DNA from 4 places in the Ectothiorhodospira variabilis genome. Region 3 is predicted to be linked to each of the others. Evidence: predicted binding sites of a transcription regulator. Region 3 holds the regulator's gene; each other region holds the start of a gene.

What was found. The regulator FliA, encoded in region 3, starts transcription of late flagellar genes. The targets are predictions, from matches to a motif close to GCTAAAGTTNNNNNNNNNNCNGCCGATA.
Region 1: the regulator FliA is predicted to act here: its motif matches at 820-847, upstream of LPW30_RS01340 (methyl-accepting chemotaxis protein).
Region 2: the regulator FliA is predicted to act here: its motif matches at 1,106-1,133, upstream of LPW30_RS15220 (flagellin N-terminal helical domain-containing protein).
Region 4: the regulator FliA is predicted to act here: its motif matches at 947-974, upstream of LPW30_RS12000 (YjfB family protein).

Annotation. Positions count from the first base shown of each region.
Region 1 covers NZ_JAJNAO010000001.1:297,861-300,048, forward strand. Annotated here, with positions in the region: gene ubiD (4-hydroxy-3-polyprenylbenzoate decarboxylase) at 1-763, shown strand, start outside; gene LPW30_RS01340 (methyl-accepting chemotaxis protein) at 908-2,188, shown strand, end outside.
Region 2 covers NZ_JAJNAO010000028.1:7,116-9,303, forward strand. Annotated here, with positions in the region: gene LPW30_RS15215 (motility associated factor glycosyltransferase family protein) at 1-493, shown strand, start outside; gene LPW30_RS15220 (flagellin N-terminal helical domain-containing protein) at 1,231-2,070, shown strand; gene LPW30_RS15225 (flagellar protein FlaG) at 2,172-2,188, shown strand, end outside.
Region 3 covers NZ_JAJNAO010000008.1:80,891-83,078, reverse strand. Annotated here, with positions in the region: gene LPW30_RS09835 (protein phosphatase CheZ) at 1-479, opposite strand, end outside; gene LPW30_RS09830 (chemotaxis response regulator CheY) at 489-869, opposite strand; gene LPW30_RS09825 (RNA polymerase sigma factor FliA) at 973-1,695, opposite strand; gene LPW30_RS09820 (MinD/ParA family protein) at 1,707-2,188, opposite strand, start outside.
Region 4 covers NZ_JAJNAO010000012.1:28,988-31,175, forward strand. Annotated here, with positions in the region: gene LPW30_RS11990 (PilW family protein) at 1-38, opposite strand, end outside; gene pilV (type IV pilus modification protein PilV) at 35-484, opposite strand; gene LPW30_RS12000 (YjfB family protein) at 688-885, opposite strand; gene LPW30_RS12005 (metal ABC transporter permease) at 1,008-1,946, opposite strand; gene LPW30_RS12010 (metal ABC transporter ATP-binding protein) at 1,946-2,188, opposite strand, start outside.

The DNA.
Region 1 (2,188 bases), on a different contig from region 3:
TACCCTCTCCGAGCACGCCTTTGCGGGGCTGTTGCGAGGTTCGCGCACGGAGCTCACCCGCTGCCTGGGCAACGATCTGCAGGTGCCGGCCACGGCCGAGATCATCCTCGAGGGTGTGATCCACCCGGACGACATGGCACCCGAGGGGCCCTTTGGTGACCATACCGGGTACTACAACGAAGTGGACAGCTTCCCGGTGTTCACCGTGGAACGCATCACCCACCGGCCCGACCCCATTTACCACAGTACCTATACGGGCCGGCCACCGGACGAGCCGGCAATCCTGGGTGTGGCCCTCAACGAGGTCTTCGTGCCCATACTGCGCAAGCAGTTTCCGGAGATCGTGGATTTCTATCTGCCCCCCGAGGGCTGTTCCTATCGCCTGGCAGTGGTGAGCATTCGCAAGCAATATGCAGGTCACGCCAAGCGGGTGATGCTGGGGGTGTGGTCCTTCCTGCGCCAGTTCATGTATACAAAGTTCGTGATCATCGTCGATGATGATGTGAACGCGCGGGACTGGAAGGATGTGATCTGGGCCATGACCACCCGCATGGATCCGGGTCGTGATACGGTCACCATCGATAATACCCCTATTGATTATCTGGATTTTGCCTCCCCTGTGTCCGGCCTGGGCTCCAAGATGGGTTTCGATGCCACCAACAAGTGGCCGGGAGAGACTCAAAGGGAATGGGGCACGCCCATCGTCATGAGCGACGAGGTGAAACGACGCGTTGACGAGATCTGGGACGAGCTGGGCATCTAGCCGACGAGCGTGCTTTGCGGGTGTCGTGGTCTGCGGTAGATTGAGTTGAGTCAAACCCTACAGGCCTGACGGTATTGGCCGATACTTAACTCGCAGGGAGGCGCCGGGCAGGCGCCCCGTGTTCTTCTCATCACGGATCTCGCCATGACACAACGCATACTCCTCATGATCGGTCTGGTGGTTCTGGCCGGGTTGCTCGCACTGACCCTCGTCTGGCTATTGGGGCCCGGGCCGGGGGCAGCCATCCTGGCATCCATGCTGGCTACCGGCGGCGCCATCACGGTGATGGACCGACTGCACGTGGCACCCCGTGAGCAGGCCCTGGAAACACTTTACGCGCAGACCCTCTCCCGCCCCCCTGCCCCACTGACGGTCACGGAAGATCCGCGCAGCAAGGTCATCGCCCAGGCCCTGGAGAGGCAACGCAAGCTGGCGGGGCGCCTGGCCGATACCGGGTCCCGTATCGCTGTCTCTGCCGCCGAAGTGTCCCATGCGTCGGTCACCCTCAAGCAGCGGGTGCACTCCCAGGTCTCCACCGTCAACGGCATCGCCGATGCGTCCGGGCACATCTCAGCCACGGTGCAGACCTCCGTGGAGAGTTCCGGGCAGGCTGCCGAGAGCGCCCGCCTGACCAACGAGGCCAGTCACGCCGGTCATGCCTGCGTGGAGGACGCCCTCAGTCACATGGAGGAGATGAAGGAACGCATGGAGCAGGCCTCCCAGCTCATGTCCCGTCTGGAAGGCCGCGCCGGAGAGATTCAGCGCATCACCGGGGTGATCAGCGGCATTGCCGAGCAGACCAATCTGCTGGCCTTGAACGCGGCCATCGAGGCCGCCCGTGCCGGCGAACAGGGCCGGGGTTTTGCGGTGGTGGCGGACGAGGTGCGCAGCCTGGCCAACCGAACCTCTCAGGCCACCGGTGAGATTGGTCAGATGGTCCAGGAGATCAACACGGAGACCCACCAGGCTGCCTCCACCATGCAGCAGTTGGTGGAGGCAGTGCAGGGCAGCGCCGACCGCACCGTGAAGGTGGATCAGCATCTCTCCGACATCCTCAACCACTCCGCCAATGCAGATAACTGCATCCAGACGGTGGTCAGTGGCGCCGAGCAGAATCACAATCATCTGGACGAGGTGACCCGGGCCATCCAGACCGTCAGCAGCCACCTGCGGGAGACCGAGGACGATGTGAGCCATCTGTCCTCCCAGGCGGAGCAACTGGCGGAGCGGGCGGAATTGATTTACGAGCTTCTGGGCGATGTGGGACTGGGGGGCCTGCACGATCAGGTGCGCCAGGAAGCCGAACAGGCTGCTGCTGCTGTCGGACACGCGTTCGAGGCGGCGGTGGACGCAGGCCGCATTCGCCTGGAGGATCTGTTCGACCGCAATTACAAGCCCATCCCGGATACCGATCCGGTGAAGCAC
Region 2 (2,188 bases), on a different contig from region 3:
TGATATGTTTGCGAGTGATCAGGTCATTAATGTCAATGGCCTGTGGCCAAGCGACTTTGAAGTCTCGACGCACGATGAGCTCAAAAGAGGACTTCATAGTCTACGAATGAAGCTTTCCGAGTTTAAAGAGCTTTCTGAAGATATTGTTCATCTTTCTGGGGAATTAGGATCACTAAAAGACTTGCATGGTGAGCTACAGGGCGTGCCTGGCGCAGTCAAGCTAAACAGCCGACTGAAAACTCGCTTCCGAAAATACCGCCGACTCAAGCATCCTGCTCGTATTATGGTGGAAGCGTTTACCGCTCGATCGCGTATTGGTGCTCATACTGTGCTGCAGAAGCAGGAAAAGGATGAGCCCTTATCAAGCCGCCAAGGGTTGTCGCTTGCCCAGAGTTTTTATCGGGACGTAGCGAAAGGCTGCGATCAAGGGATTAAACTGTTGGAACAGACCTTGGATGAAGTCCATAAGAAAATGTCAGGCAAAGAGGTTTGAGAGGGTTTTTAAAGAGTATCATCCGGCGTGTTGATCACCTTATATAAGTCAGCCCTTCCTGCAGGTGCTTGTAAAGAACGCGTCGCATTTGCAATTAGGTCGGTGAGCGCGGCATTACGGCTTTGGCCTGTTGACTTGATGGCTGCGAAGCAGCCCAAGTTGGCCGGGGGGTGCGGCAGGCCGCGCAGGGCAGCAAACGACTAGCAGCGCCGGGCCCCAGACGGGCATGCCCGCTCCCGTTGGTGGCTTCGTCCTACTCATGATGCGGTCGGACTTGTCCACGCTGCTGGCACCACGTAAAGCTGGCCCGAGATGGTCTGTCCGCAGTCGGTGCAGGCCGCATCGTAGTGCCATGGCGACTCAATTCCGGGCGTGCGCCCTCTGGCGAACAACATGTTGGTGCGATTCCGGGCAATCAGAGATGTTCCTTCTTCTTTTCTGAAGCGGTGGAGATCAACGTCCCCCGGGTATCGCTTCAGCTCAATTCGGAATAGCCTGCCCCGTCATTCCCGATAAGCGGCCATATCTTGCCGCGAGCCGGTGACTTTGCTCCCTTCCCATCACGCGCGGCACCACCAAAGAGCCACTCGCGGAAAATTTTTGCCGTTTGCGGCTAAAGCTTGCCACTTTGGTGCCGATAACGGGTTTGAACGGGGATAAAACCTGCCGGCGACGGACTCCCGATTCACAGACCCATAGGGCCAAGAGAGGCCCAAACAAGGCTTAGGAGAACGATCATGTCACAGGTCATTAACACCAATATCGCATCGCTCAACGCACAGCGGAACCTGAATGCAACCCAGGGGCAGCTCCAGACCTCTCTTGAGCGGTTGTCGTCGGGTCTGCGGATCAATAGTGCCAAGGACGATGCTGCAGGCTTGGCGATTTCGGAACGGTTCAGCGCCCAAATTCGCGGCCTCAATCAAGCTGCCAGAAATGCGAATGACGGCATTTCGCTCGCGCAGACGGCAGAAGGCGCACTTTCTGAGATCAGTAATAATCTTCAGCGGATGCGAGAGCTTGTGGTGCAGGCTGCTAACGATTCGAACAGCGGAAGTGATAGGGAAGTTATTCAAAAGGAGATCGCAGCCCTGACAAGCGAGATTGGTAGGGTCATTGATCAGACGAAATTCAATGAAATTGAGGTGTTGAAAGCAAGTACAGAGCTAACCTTCCAGGTCGGGGCGAATAATGGAGATACGATCACTGTTAATCTTGAGGATATCCTTAATTTATCGACTGCAAGTTTTGGTACCGTAGATCTGACTGACATCGATGTTGGAGGCGCAAGTGCTGGTGCGATTGGCGATTTTTTGGATGAGCTTGACACTGCTATCACTGTTGTAGCTGACGCGAGGGCAGAATTAGGTGCTATCCAGAACCGCTTTGAGTCTGTTGTCGCTAATCTTAATAATGCGTCCGAGAATCTTTCTGCTTCTCGTTCCAGGATCCTGGACGCAGATTTTGCTCAGGAAACTGCCAACCTCACCCGGTCGCAGATCCTCCAGCAGGCCGGCACCTCGGTGCTTGCACAGGCGAACCAGGCACCCAATAATGTGCTTGCGTTGCTCCAGTAATACCCGGGGCTTGAGGTGAACGCAAAAGCCCGGGCGACAACCGTCCCCCGGGCTTTTGTTCTCCCCGCCATCGGGGGAGGAGATGGCAGATGGATACGAGAATGAATGTCATACCCAT
Region 3 (2,188 bases):
GCATCCCGCTCCGTGTCCGCGAGAAAATCGCTCAATTTCTGGCTCACCTGTCTGAACTCCTCGAGAGACATCTCGCGTTGGCGAAAGCGTGTCCACTCCGCACCCAGTTCCCCGGCGCGAGTGGCCAGCGACTCCGCCACGGGCAGATTGTCCTCCACCGCGTTGAGCGTGCGGTGAGCAGCCTGTTCCGTCATGGCCACCACGTAATTGAGGCGCTCCTTGGCATCAGGAATATCCTGATGAGTGAGTTCCGACAGACGAGTATCCAGGCGGAAGCTGTTGAGCGCCTCGTGCAGGTCGCGGGTCAGTTTGCCCAGTTCCTGGAACAGCATGCTCTCGTGCATGCGGCCCAGCTCCTCGATCAGGTGGCCCGCCTTGTCTTCCTGGCCGGCCTCCATCATCTGAACCAGTTCCCGGGCTCGCTCCAGTTGCTCCTTCTTGAAAAGGGCCTCTTTGTCGCTGTCTTGGCTCTTATCCATGGGCAATGATCAACCGTTTTGCTCGAGGCGTTCGAAGATCCTGTCGATCTTTTCCCGCAGGGTTTCTGCCGTGAACGGCTTGACGATGTAGCCGTTCACGCCCGCCTGAGCCGCCTCAACGATCTGCTCGCGCTTGGCTTCTGCGGTCACCATGAGCACTGGCAGATCCTTGATGCGGGGGTCTGCCCTCACTGCCCGAAGCAGGTCGATGCCCGGCATGATGGGCATGTTCCAGTCGGTGACCAGAAAATCGTAGTTACCATTTTGCAGCATGGGTAACGCCGTGTGTCCATCATCCGCCTCGGAGGTGTTGTTGTACCCAAGATCCCGCAGCAAGTTCTTGATGATGCGACGCATTGTGGAAAAGTCATCCACAATGAGGATCTTCATATTCTTGTTCACAAAAAACCTCCAGTGATGCGCAAATCGTGAACCGCACGCTCGTCGCGCGGAATTGATACGTGTCCCAGAATCCAGTGACCTCGGGGATATTTCAGACCCGAACGCCATCCCCCACCCAGTCGCCCATGCGCGCCTTGAGCCGCATCAGCGCCTGACCATGGAGTTGACAGACTCGGGATTCACTCACCCCCAGCACCTGACCAATCTCCCGCAGGTTCAATTCCTCGTCATAATACAGGGACAGCACGAGTCTTTCCCGTTCCGGCAATTCGCCGATGTTTTCCACCAGCGCCTTCTTGAAATCGGTTCGTGTCAGATCCATCAGCGGATCCGGCCCATCAGAGGTCAGCAGATTCTCTGCCGAGGCATCATCATCCCCCAGGTCATCGAAACCCAGCACCCGGCTAGAGACCGCATCACGGAGCATGTCCTGATAGGTCGTCATATCCACGCCGAGCGCCTCGGCGATCTCGGCCGCGGAGGCCTCCCGCCCTTCCCGGTTTTCGATCTGGCGGATCACCTCACTGATCTGCCGTGAGTGACGATGCACGGAACGGGGCGTCCAGTCACTGCGACGCACCTCATCCAGCATGGCGCCACGGATACGGATACCCGCGTAGGTTTCGAAACTGGCACCCTGGGACGCGTCGTAATGACGGGCAGCCTCCAGCAGGCCGATGATGCCCGACTGAATCAGATCATCGACCTGCACATTGGCCGGCAGGCGCGCCAGCAGGTGGTAAGCAATACGCTTGACGAGGGCGACATGCTCATCCACCAGGCTATTGGAATCCAACTGTTGGCTGGCATACATGGCGAGACCGCTTATGGTGCTGGCTCCAGATCACTCTGATCGCTATTGATCAGACGTTCCACAAAAAATTCGATGCCGCCCCGGGCCCCTCGGGGCATGGGCCATTGTTCGATGCGCGAGGGCAAGGCCGCGAATGACCGGGCCGCCGGAGAAGAGGGGTAGGCCTCCACCACGGACTGACGACGTTGCACGGCCTTGCGAAGATAATCGTCGTAGGGAATCGAACCCACGTAGTCGAGCGTGACATCGTCGAGAAAACGGTCACACACGGCGACCAGCTTGCGGAACAGACTCCGACCCTCGTCTTCCTGCTCGTTGCGCACCATGTTGGCCAGGATGCGGAACCGCATGACGCCGTGATCCCGACACAGGACCTTGATCAGCGCATAGGCATCCGTGATGGAGGCGGGTTCGTCACAGACCACCACCAACACCTCATGGGCTGCTCGGCAGAAACTGGTCACGCTGTCATGCAGACCTGCCGCGGTGTCCA
Region 4 (2,188 bases), on a different contig from region 3:
GGATACTGTGGCCCCACTTCAACAGGAGCCGCACTCATGGCAGCGATACCGCTGGCGGTTGCAATGCATATTCGAACACCGGCCTGTCATCCGCGTCATCGAATCGCCCATCCACCCACCGGATGCGCACGGTGCAACCCGAGGCACCGCAGTCCAGCGCGCTATCGCCAGCCTCGGGCAGGCCGACGCGCTCCGGAGCATCCGGATCATGTTGCCAGTGGCCACGCCATGGCCCTTGCACGGATTCCGGGTCCGCCATACCCGTGGCCGCCGCCAGCCACAGACGCTCGCCGGCATCCATGGCCATGATGCTGGCCACGGTGCGCTGGTAGGCGGAATGGGCACTTTGCAGGGAGAACAGTTGCAGCCCGGCCAAGCCGAGCAGGCCTATGGAAAGCACCAGCAGCGCAACCAGGGCTTCGACGAGAGTGAAGCCCTGGAGATGACGGGGTGCTGAGGGGGGACGAGGAAGTCGGTTTGGCATGGGGGTCACCTCCTGTGACGATATCCGTTTCCTTGTGGGCCGAGCCGGGGTCGGGCAGGGGCAGACTAAGCCAACCGGGCAAGGGCATCAAGTCCTTGCAGCCGCCCCCCTCACCCCGACCCCTCTCCCCCAAGGGGCAAGGGGCTCAGTGAATCGGCCCCGAAGAGGCCGTTCTCATCAGGGGGCTGCGCCTTCGGGGCCCGTCAGGCCGTTACATTGATGTTGTTGCCCAGATTGGCAGGCAGGACCTGAGAACCGGGATCGGGCAGTGCATCCACCAGATCGGCGGCGACCTGTGCCTGGACATCAATGGCCTTCTTGGTGACGGCCGTGCCCACGTCAAGGGCAGTTTGCTGCTGGCTCAACTGAGTGGCCAGATTGGCAATGGCGTTGGCGTCCATGGGGATCTCCGAAACATCGCATGCGTGAATGTGAAGCCGTTTTCAGAGGGCTCGAGAAGGGTAGCGGCAGACCTGAAGCCGACTTGAGGGCACCGGACAGAAATCTTTCTCACCACCCGCCCTCAGGGCACCATGGCTGCCGCCCCCCGGCGCCGACGCCACCAGCGACCCACCAGGCCGTGGCGGGGCGCTGCCAGCAGGGCCACGGCGAACAGCGCGGTAGCCACCAGCACGATGGCACCGCCTGAGGCCACATCGAACAGGAAGGAAAGATACAACCCCAGCACCGCCGACAATATCCCGGTGCCCACCGACAACAACATCATGGTGGTCAGTCGGTCGGTGAGCAGATGAGCCGTGGCCCCCGGTGTGATGAGCATGGCCACCACCAGGATGATGCCCACCGTCTCCAGGCTGGCGACGATGGTGAGAGTAAGCAACAGGATCAGCCCGTAATGCACCACGCTCGTATTGAACCCGAGGGCCTGGGCCTGCATGGGGTCGAAGGTGTAAAGCACCAGGGATCGATAGAAGACCCATACCGCCACCAGGGCCACCACGCCGGAGAACAGGGTGAGCATCAGCGCCGGATATTGAACACCCAGGACATTCCCGAAAAGGATATGCATCAGGTGGGTATTGGTGGCGATCTTGCCGATGATCACCACCCCCAGGGCGAAGGCGAAGGTGAACATCAGGCCCATGGCCGCATCGGACTTGATGCGTGTGTGCCGCTCCAGTGCGCCAATGCCCAGGGCCGAGACGGCGCCGGCCAGGAAGGCGCCAATGAAGAAGGGCCAGCCCAGCAGATAGGCGATGGCCACACCGGGCAGCACGGCGTGGGAAATGGCATCGCCCAAAAGCGACCAGCGCTTGAGCACCACGAAGCAGGACAGCAGGCCGCAGATGGCGCCCACCAGGATGGAGGTGAGCAGGGCCCGCTGCATGAAGGCGTAGTCGAAGGGTGCCGAGAGGGCCTCGGGAAACAGGCCCACGATCAGCATCAAACCGGCGATCAATACGTCGATCAGGGCCATGCCCAGGGATTCGAACCATGCCATCACGATGCCTCCACCAAGGGTTCATGATCCCGCACCCATCCCGCCGCCGCAGTTCGGGCCAGCATCTCATCCACCAGCATGCGCTCGGGAGCCCCCATACCCACCACCTGACGATTGAGCAGCAGCACCTTGTCGGCGTAGCGGCGGGCGCTGTCCATGTCGTGGGTGACCATGATCACGGTGCGCCCGGAACGGCGCTCGCCATCCAGCACCTTCATGATGAGGCGCTCGCTGGCGGTATC